Thermoclostridium stercorarium subsp. stercorarium DSM 8532: one gene and its partner. The protein of the gene in region 2 interacts with the protein of the main gene of each other region in a pairwise test. Links are inferred from orthologs where the notes say so. Each region holds a gene or a part of one and is shown on either strand. Other genes may lie near its edges.

Region 1 (4,550 bases), 3.0 Mb from region 2 along the record:
CTGTCCTTGCCTTCGCCGTCTTCCCCGTGGCGGATTCTTAGTTTATCACGTCTCTTATCTTTTGTCAAGTGCTTTATGTTAACTTTTCGTGATATTCTTCGCTTCCGCCGCCTCAGCAACGGGATTTTTAATTTAACATATCCTTTATGTTTTGTCAAGCCTTTATGTTTACCATTTTCTGTCTCTTGCGAATACGCTAAATTGTCTTTCCTTTAATGTATTTCGTTTTCAATCCCGCTGCTCCGCTTTTCGTCAGCGACAGCTTTTTCATCTTACCACTTGTCCGAAGGTTTGTCAATAATTTAGACGACAGTAAAATTTACAAAAACGCCATAAAAATATTATACAAATCAACGGTAAATTTATTCTGTCTTTATTTAAATTCTGAAAACAAAACCCCATCACTTTTGAATTGATGGGGTCTTTCATAATTTATACTATTCTTCCTCGTCATCATCATTCATTTCTCTGGTTATGCGGGCAACAGAAACAACCTTGCTTCCTTCTGCCGTCTTCATCAAAGTCACGCCCTGGGTAACACGGCTTAATATGCTTATTTCACCTACATGTAGGCGAATTATGTTTCCATCGGTATTAACAAGTAAAATATCATCCTGATCATCAACCAATTTTGCACCAACAACAAAACCTGTTTTTTCGGTTACTTTATACGTAAGAATTCCTTTTCCTCCCCTGTTCTGAACCTTGTATTCTTCTATGTCTGTTCTTTTTCCGAAACCGTTTTCGGTTACGACAAGTAATGTGGTGTTTTCAGTGTATCTGAGCATGGATATCACTTCATCGTCGTCACTCAGTTTTATGCCTATTACTCCCTGTGAATTCCTTCCCATCGGACGGACATCGCTTTCAGGGAAGCGAATGGACATACCGTTTTTCGTGATCAATATGACATCGTCATTGCCGTCAGTCAGGCGGACCTCAATCAGTTCATCCCCTTCTTTCAGCGTTACCGCAATCAAACCGCCTTTCCGTATGTTTTCAAACTGCTCAAGCGGCGTTTTCTTAACCATACCCTGACGGGTTGCCATAAACAGGAACATATCCTTTTCTTCACCGGTGATTGGAATAACGGCTGATACCTTCTCACCGGGCTCCAGTTCAAGGAGATTTACAATGGCGGTTCCTTTTGCATGACGGCCGGCCTCGGGGATGTCCCATGCACGCAACTTATATACCTTGCCTCTGTTTGTAAAGAAAAGCAGCAAATGATGAGTTGTGGCGGTATATATGCTTGTAACAAAGTCATCTTCCCGTGTAGTGAGGCCCATAACTCCCCTTCCGCCGCGTTTCTGAATTTTATACTCATCCACCGAAGTTCTTTTGATATACCCGTAATGGGTAAGAGTGATTACTATGTCGGTGTTGTCAATTAAATCCTCGATGACAATATCCTCATCGTCATTGGTTATTTTTGTGCGCCTTTCATCACCGTATTTATTCCTGATTTCAATAAGCTCTTCCTTGATAATGGCGTCTACCAGCTCAGGTTTTTCAAGAATTTCCCTATAATGTGCTATTTCTTTAAGCAGTTCATTGTATTCCTCTTCAATTTTTTCCCGTTCCAGGGCCGTAAGACGTCCCAGTCTCATGTCTACAATCGCCTGGGACTGTTTCTCACTAAGCCCGAACCGTTCCGTAAGTTTTTCTTTAGCCTGGTTTTCAGTATGCGACTGGCGGATTATGTTTATAACCTCATCCAGATGGTCCAACGCTATTTTAAGACCTTCCAATATATGTGCCCTTGCTTCGGCTTTTTCCAGGTCATACTTTGTCCTGCGCCTTATCACGTCCCGCTGGTGCTGAATATAATAATAAATCATTTCCTTAAGGTTTACTACTTTCGGTTCAAACTTCCCGTCAGGCAGCTGAATAAGGGCAAGCATATTCACATTGAAAGTATCCTGAAGCTGAGTATTAACGAACAATTGATTCAACACTACATTTGCATTGGTATCTTTTTTCAATTCTATGACAATACGTATTCCTTCCCTGTCGGATTCGTCCCTCAAATCCGAAATACCTTCTATACGTTTTTCCTTAACAAGACTTGCAATTTTCTCAAGAAGCCTTGCCTTATTGACCTGGTACGGAAGCTCAGTTACAACTATTCTTTGCCTGTTTCCCGAATATGTTTCTATTTCGGTAACGGCCCTTACAATAATGCGACCTTTGCCGGTGGTATACGCATCGTAAATCCCCTTTTTTCCAATGATTATACCGCCGGTCGGGAAATCGGGACCCTTGATGTATTCCATCAGTTCGGGAATATCGGCATCAGGATGATCTATCATATAAACAATTGCGTCTATAGCCTCGCACAAATTATGGGGCGGTATATTTGTAGCCATTCCAACCGCTATACCCGACGAACCGTTAACCAGCAAGTTTGGAAATCTGGAAGGCAGTACAACAGGCTCCACATCATGATCATCAAAATTCGGTTTAAAATCAACGGCATCCTTGTTTATATCCCTTAACATCTCCAACGCAATTTTCTGGAGCCTGGCCTCGGTGTACCTCATTGCAGCCGGAGCATCACCGTCTATCGAACCGAAATTGCCATGGCCGTCAATAAGAGGATATCTCATTGTAAAATCCTGGGCAAGCCTTACAAGGCTGTCATAAACCGCAGCATCTCCATGAGGGTGAAAGCTTTTCAACGTTTCACCGACCGTCGCAACCGATTTTCTGTAAGGTTTATCTGGTGTAAATCCGGAAATATGCATAGTGTAAAGTATTCTTCTGTGTACCGGTTTCAGGCCGTCTCTGATATCGGGCAGCGCTCTGTCTACGATTACGCTCATTGCGTAATCAATAAAAGATTGTTTCATTTCGGCTTCAATATCAACCGGTATAATGCCACTTTCCATATTTTCCGGAGAATTCTTGATGTCCGACATTAAAATGAGCTCCCTTCCAAATGAGATTTTAATCTGCAAAACCGGGCATGAATGGTTTATGCAAGATATTTCTTACTGATATAGAAATTTTTCCCACAATATTTGTATAATGGCAATCACATTTACACATCTTCTCCTATTTTAATAAAGTTTTAATTTTCTGTCTACACCCCGTTATATTGTAATAAAGCATAAAAGCACTTCCAGCGGAATTGGAAGTGCCTCTTTCAAAGACCATATATACCTGTTTTTTCACCTAACGTATCATTGTGCCTTTTTCAGGGAATGATCCTTTTTCGGAATTCTTACGATAAATTCAACGAATTCTCCCCTGTCTATCTGCGCTGCTTTCGCATTTACGCCCGCTTTCTTCATCATTTCAATCGCCTGTTTTATTGTGTTGACAAATATCCTTATATCCTTAATCATGTGGCTGATTTTCTTCTCATTGTCCTGTACCTGGGGATTTGTATATTTGTCAAGAACCTTTTGTACAAGTTCTTCTGTCTTTTTCACATTCAGATCTTTTTCAATTACTTTCTGAAGAACTTTAAGCTGAAGCTGTTCATCCGGCAGTTTCAGTAAAGCCCTTGCGTGGCGCTCGGTAAGTTTATGGTCGGTAAGGATTTTCCTTACCATCGGTGAAAGTCTCAATAATCTAATTTTATTGGCTATTGTAGACTGGCTTTTTCCCAGTTTCTGAGCCAGTTCTTCCTGCGTCAGTCCATGTTCTTTTATAAGGTTTCTGTAGCCTTCCGCTTCTTCCCAATATCCAAGGTCTTCCCGCTGCAGGTTTTCTATTAAGGCCATTATTGCCAAATCATCCTCATTTACGTCAATAATGATTGCAGGTATCTCTTTCAGGCCTGCCATTATGGAGGCCCTGAGCCTTCTTTCGCCCGATACAAGCTCGTAATAATTTGACGGTGTTTTGCGAACATTTATCGGCTGAATTACGCCGTATTCCTTAATGGAATTACATAGTTCCTCAAGAGAAGCCTGGTCAAAATTTCTTCTGGGCTGATACGGATTTGGTCTTATTTTATCAATGGGAATATAAGTTATTTTTTTCTGATCGGACTTTTTTTCGGATCGATTAAAAAGCAATCTCTCATGTAAAGTCATAACGGCACCTTCCTTACTAAATTTTCTTTTGTTAATATGAAAATTTTTGGTAACTACCTATAGGTCTTTATTCGCCGCTGACTTTACATTTCCTTTTTTCAAAAAAAAGAATCGATCGCATAAAACCCTTGAAAATAAAGGATTTCGAGGTTATTTAATAGGTGATTTTGCAGGTTTGCCGCTCTTCCTCGGGTAACCTGTCGGTGTTTGTCTTAATTTTTTTATCAAAACTACATTTCGTTCCAAATTATCAAAAGGTAATGTAAAATTCTTCACCTCTTCTATTTCTCCACCAAGAACAGATACGGCCTTTTTGCTTTCCGCAAGTTCATCCATGACATTCGCACCCTTCATCGCAATGAAATATCCGCCTACGCGCACAAAGGGCATGACATATTCACATAATACGGGTAATGAGGATACAGCCCGGGCAATACCAATATCATAACGTTCCCTGAATTTTTCGTCCCGTCCGAAGTCTTCAGCCCTGCCATGAAATGCGTC
Region 2 (5,025 bases):
TTATGAGAAAAATCGTATGAATTGCGGAGCAAAGCGTAAATTGGCTCAAGTTGAAGATTTTCTTAAGTTTGCAGAAGATAAGATACTACGCGAAAAATGGTCTCCAGATGCAGTTGTTGGTTTATGTAGGAGAGACCCCAAGTGGCAAAATTCTACTATTGTATGTACCAAAACACTGTATAATTATATAGACCTGGGACTCATAAAAGTACGAAATATAGATTTAAATCTTAAACTACGTTTAAAATCTAAAATAAAAAGGATACGTCAAAACAAACGGGTTGTAGGGAAAAGCATTGATCAAAGGCCGGAAGAAGTACAATCACGTCAAACCTTTGGGCATTGGGAAATTGATACGGTAACAGGCAAAAAGTCTAACGATTCAGTAATTTTAACCTTAACTGAACGAAAAACCCGCTACGAGTTATTGTTTCTTTTGGACGCAAAAGACAGTAATACTGTTAACGAGGCACTTTCAGAACTTAAGAATTGTTATGGTAAGGATGTTTCAAATGTATTTCGCACTATAACGGCAGACAATGGTTCTGAATTTAGTAGACTATCCGAAATGTTACAAGGGCTAGGAATTGAAGCTTATTTCACTCATCCTTATTCCTCATGGGAGAGAGGAACTAATGAACGTCATAATGGACTTATTAGGCGTTTTATTCCTAAAGGAAAGGCTATAAAAGATTTTTCTGAAGAAACGATAAAACGGATACAACAATGGTTAAACAGCCTTCCACGAAGGATATTAGGTTACAAAACACCTGAAGAATGTTTTAATGAAGAGATACATAACCTGGTAAACAAAAATATATCAGCAATAGCCTGAGCCCTTCATCCAAGATATTTTAAAGCTCATTTGAGGGTAGTCAAGGGTAAAGACTTTGTCTTATCTATCGATAACCCTTGACTACCCTCTGCACTCGCTCAAGATAGTAGTTAAGAAGGGCTAAAAGATGATGTTGTACTTTAACACCTAAAATTATGGATGATTTCCACTATAGGTGTTGCATTTAATATTGCAATTTACAAAAAATTATTTAATACAGTTATGGAAAAGTATGCATAGTAATATTTAGTGATTGGCAGATATAAAAATAAAAAAATTGCTGCAGAAACTATGTCGAAGAGCACTTTTTTGTAAAATATTATAATACTGCAAAAAAAAATTTTATGGTTATGGTACAGTATTTCATTAATAGAGTCCGCATAAGCCATATGCAAACTCCTCAGTCAAAATAGGAGCTATGAAAAAACATTCTATTAGTGAGTAATCTAAATAAGTCAAACATAAGATTACCTTAACAGACGAACGCTTGAAGTAATTTTGTCAGTTTAATGGAAGCCATGCTTAAGATTTTTACAGACGCAGGACACATAACTGATGCATGTTGAAACTTACGCGCACATAAAAAAATATCGCAGCGGTACGTACTTACTCTTAAAACATGCTTAATATCGCCGTTCTAAATGAAAATTTACTATAGAATTGTTTTTGTGTATCAGAAAAGCGAAAAATCATTAATTTTGGCTTTAATGAAACGGCAATTTACAGAATTTCAAAACAATAAGGATAAGTCAAATAATCGACGAATTATGTGGATGCTAAATATCAATATCAGCCATTTTTGTTTGTGTTAAAAGCCTGACTCTCCGGTTATTTAATAGCAGCTTAACAACTGCATATTAAAAATTTCCATTACAAATACTTAAGATAAAAAAAGAAATGTTTCACGTGAAACATTTCTTCATACATCAAGATTATTAACCTTTTTTGCATACTGGTGTATAAATTCTTTTCTCGGTTCCACCTTTTCTCCCATCAGTATCGTAAATATTTCCTCAGCTTCAACAGGATTATTGAGATCCACCTTTAACATTTTTCTTGTCTTAGGATCCATTGTTGTTTCCCATAACTGTTCGGGATTCATTTCCCCTAAACCTTTAAATCTTTGAATGATCAGACTTCCTTCTCCTCTTTTCCATCCTTTTTCCTTAAGCAGTTTTTCAAGTTCATTATCATTATATACATAGTATTCTTCTTTTCCTTTGCTCACTTTATACAGAGGAGGCAGAGCAATATAAACATGGCCGTTTTCAATCAAAGGTCTCATATACCGGTAGAAAAAAGTTAAAAGCAGCGTTCTGATGTGATGACCGTCTACATCTGCATCAGCCATTATTATAACCTTATGGTATCTCAGTTTGCTCAGATCCATATCGTCACCGAAACCGGCGCCCAATGCCGTTATTATCGGAGTTAATTTATCGTTTCCATAAACTTTGTCCGCTCTTGACTTTTCAACATTCAACATTTTTCCCCATAACGGAAGAATTGCCTGGTATCTTCTGTCTCTTCCCATTTTTGCGGATCCGCCGGCTGAATCTCCCTCCACAATAAATAATTCACACAGCCTTGGATCTTTTTCCTGGCAGTCAGCAAGTTTTCCCGGTAAAGAGAAATTTTCCATTGCAGATTTTCTCTTTGTCAATTCTCTTGCCTTCCTTGCAGCTTCCCTCGCTCTGTACGAAGCCAACGATTTTTCGACTATTATTCTGGCTGTTTTAGGATTTTCCTCCAGAATGTACTGTAGCTTTTCTGTTACGAGATTTTCAACAAACTGACGCACGTCTGCATTTCCAAGTTTCGTTTTTGTCTGCCCTTCAAACTGAGGATCGGTCAATTTCATATTTATAATGGCAGTAATTCCTTCCCTTACGTCTTCACCAGAAAGGTTTTTGTCATTGTCCTTAAGCATATTAATTTTCCTCGCGTAATCATTAATTACCTTTGTTATGGCCGCCTTAAAACCGGTTACGTGAGTGCCGCCTTCCGTAGTGGGAATATTGTTTGCATAGCTGAAAATATTTTCGTTAAAACTATCGGTATATTGAAAAGCTATCTCTATCTCCATATTTTCTTTTTGGCCTTCCAGATATATGATGTCGTCGTGAATAACATCCTTGTTCTGGTTTATATATTTAACAAAAGAAATTATACCGCCTTCATAATGCAAAATATTTTCTTTTACCTCATCGCCTCTTTCGTCTATAAACTGTATAGTCAGCCCTTTATTTAAAAAAGCAATTTCACGAAACCTTTTCAGCAACATCTCATAGTCAAATTCCACTACCTCAAAAATCTCAGGATCGGGCTTAAACGTAGTAATGGTCCCGGTAGAATCAGCCTCACCGACTATTTCTATTCCTGTTACGGCCTTTCCTCTTTCATAACGCTGTCTGTACCTTTTTCCGTCCCTCATTACTTCGACTACCATCCATTCCGACAGCGCGTTTACCACTGCAGCACCAACGCCGTGAAGCCCCCCTGAAACCTTATAACCCGAGCCTCCGAATTTTCCCCCTGAATGAAGTGTGGTATGAACAACTTCAAGAGTTGGAATACCCATTTTTGGATGTATTCCTACAGGAATTCCCCGGCCGTTGTCAATATTGGTTACACTGTTATCCTTATGAATAATTACCTTTATTTTGTCGCAAAAACCGGCCAGAGCTTCATCAATACTGTTATCGAGAATTTCGTATACCAGATGATGAAGCCCTCTGACGGAAGTTGAACCTATATACATACCAGGTCTTTTTCTTACCGCTTCTATGCCTTCCAAAACCTGTATCTGTTCTTCATCATATTTTTTATCCTTTTCTACTTCACTGTTCATTTAAACTATTCCTCCATTTCTTTTTTATTACTCTTTTTTCATAAACCGCTTATATAAAGTGGTTGTTGAAATTGGAGAGAGGTAAACTTTATTACTGTATTTTCCCTGTGTTATTATAATTGATTTTGGAAGTTCATTTTCATCCACGTTAACAATGAAACCTTCTTCCTCCGATGTTTTCAAAAAATTTCGTGTATCCTGCGATACGGTTGATCTTTCCATATCAATTATTGCTACAATATCTTTAGTAAAAACCATATAATCTCCGCCAATATGCAAAAACATTATATCACCCAATCAGATTTGGTAATATTTAATAATAATTTAAATTCTAACCACTGTACCATTTCTTATTTTTACGTACGATACCTTATCATCTGAAATCCGGAATTGGGTCTTATCGGTAGAAGTTATAACAGCCTGCTTATCCTTTATTAAATCATACAAATAATTACGGCGATTTTCATCCAGTTCCGACATAACATCATCAAGGAGTAAAACAGGGGTTTTTCGCGTTTTTTCCTCTATTTCCTCCATAACTGCAATGTTCAATGCAAGGGCCAAAGATCTCTGCTGTCCCTGAGAGCAGTAATATCTGGAATTCTTGCTGTTTAACAGTATTTCGATCTCATCCCTGTGGGGGCCGTATAAACATATTCCGTGTTCAATTTCCTTTTCTTTATTTTTTGCCAGTATATCCATTAAACTCCGGTATTCTTCCCCATCCTCACCTATACTGGTTCTGTAACGCAAACTCACATCTTCGGTACCTTCTGATATCCCCAGCATAATCCTTTTCATTCTTTTTTCAAGGCTTGATACCAGTCTCCTTCTTTCCCGTATAATATCGGCTCCGGTCTTTGCCAGACTTTCATTCCATACATCTATCTGTGAATTGTATTGCTTTTTTTTTAATAATACATTTTTATTTTTAACTATTTTACTGTACTTTTGCAAATTGAAAAGATACTTTTTACTTATTTGACATAACACAATATCTATAACCTTTCTTCTTTCACCCGGCGATCCTTTTATGCATGAAAGGCTTTCAGGAGAAAAAAGGACTGAAGGAACAACACCCAAGAGGTCGGACATTTTTTCTTTTTTTACATCATTGATAAACAGTTTTTTCCTGTCTCCTTTTTCATATTTTATTTCCATGCTCTGTAAATAATTATTATCTTCAAACTCAAGCAGGATATCAAAAAAAGTTTCTCCATATCTTATAAGTTCGTTTGTATTGCCGGTCCTGTGAGATTTGCCGGTGGAAAACAAATATAATGCTTCAATTATATTTGTTTTCCCCTGGGCGTTTTCTCCGTAAATAAGGGTAATATTA

Evidence for each region. Proteins that work in one complex are often made in the same cells at the same time.
Region 1: the proteins of gyrB (region 2) and gyrA interact in binary tests that used the Escherichia coli proteins (3 or more experiments, as listed by UniProt). The link is inferred for Thermoclostridium stercorarium subsp. stercorarium DSM 8532 from one-to-one orthologs.

The regions. Positions count from the first base shown.
Region 1 is NC_020134.1:2,963,370-2,967,919, forward strand. Bases 180-3,233 are described here. They hold gyrA (DNA gyrase subunit A), read right to left. Parts: upstream 2,922-3,233; coding sequence 438-2,921; downstream 180-437. Other genes in these bases: noc (nucleoid occlusion protein), read right to left, coding at 3,186-3,233. Outside these bases: more of noc, read right to left, coding at 3,234-4,046; 16S rRNA (guanine(527)-N(7))-methyltransferase RsmG, read right to left, coding at 4,197-4,550. UniProt on the Escherichia coli protein: A type II topoisomerase that negatively supercoils closed circular double-stranded (ds) DNA in an ATP-dependent manner to maintain chromosomes in an underwound state.
Region 2 is NC_020134.1:2,891-7,915, reverse strand. What follows is about bases 1,221-4,100. They hold gyrB (DNA topoisomerase (ATP-hydrolyzing) subunit B), read right to left. Parts: upstream 3,687-4,100; coding sequence 1,755-3,686; downstream 1,221-1,754. Other genes in these bases: recF (DNA replication/repair protein RecF), read right to left, coding at 4,011-4,100; remB (extracellular matrix regulator RemB), read right to left, coding at 3,714-3,971. Outside these bases: CST_RS00035 (IS30-like element ISCth3 family transposase), read left to right, coding at 1-835; more of recF, read right to left, coding at 4,101-5,025. UniProt on the Escherichia coli protein: DNA gyrase negatively supercoils closed circular double-stranded DNA in an ATP-dependent manner to maintain chromosomes in an underwound state.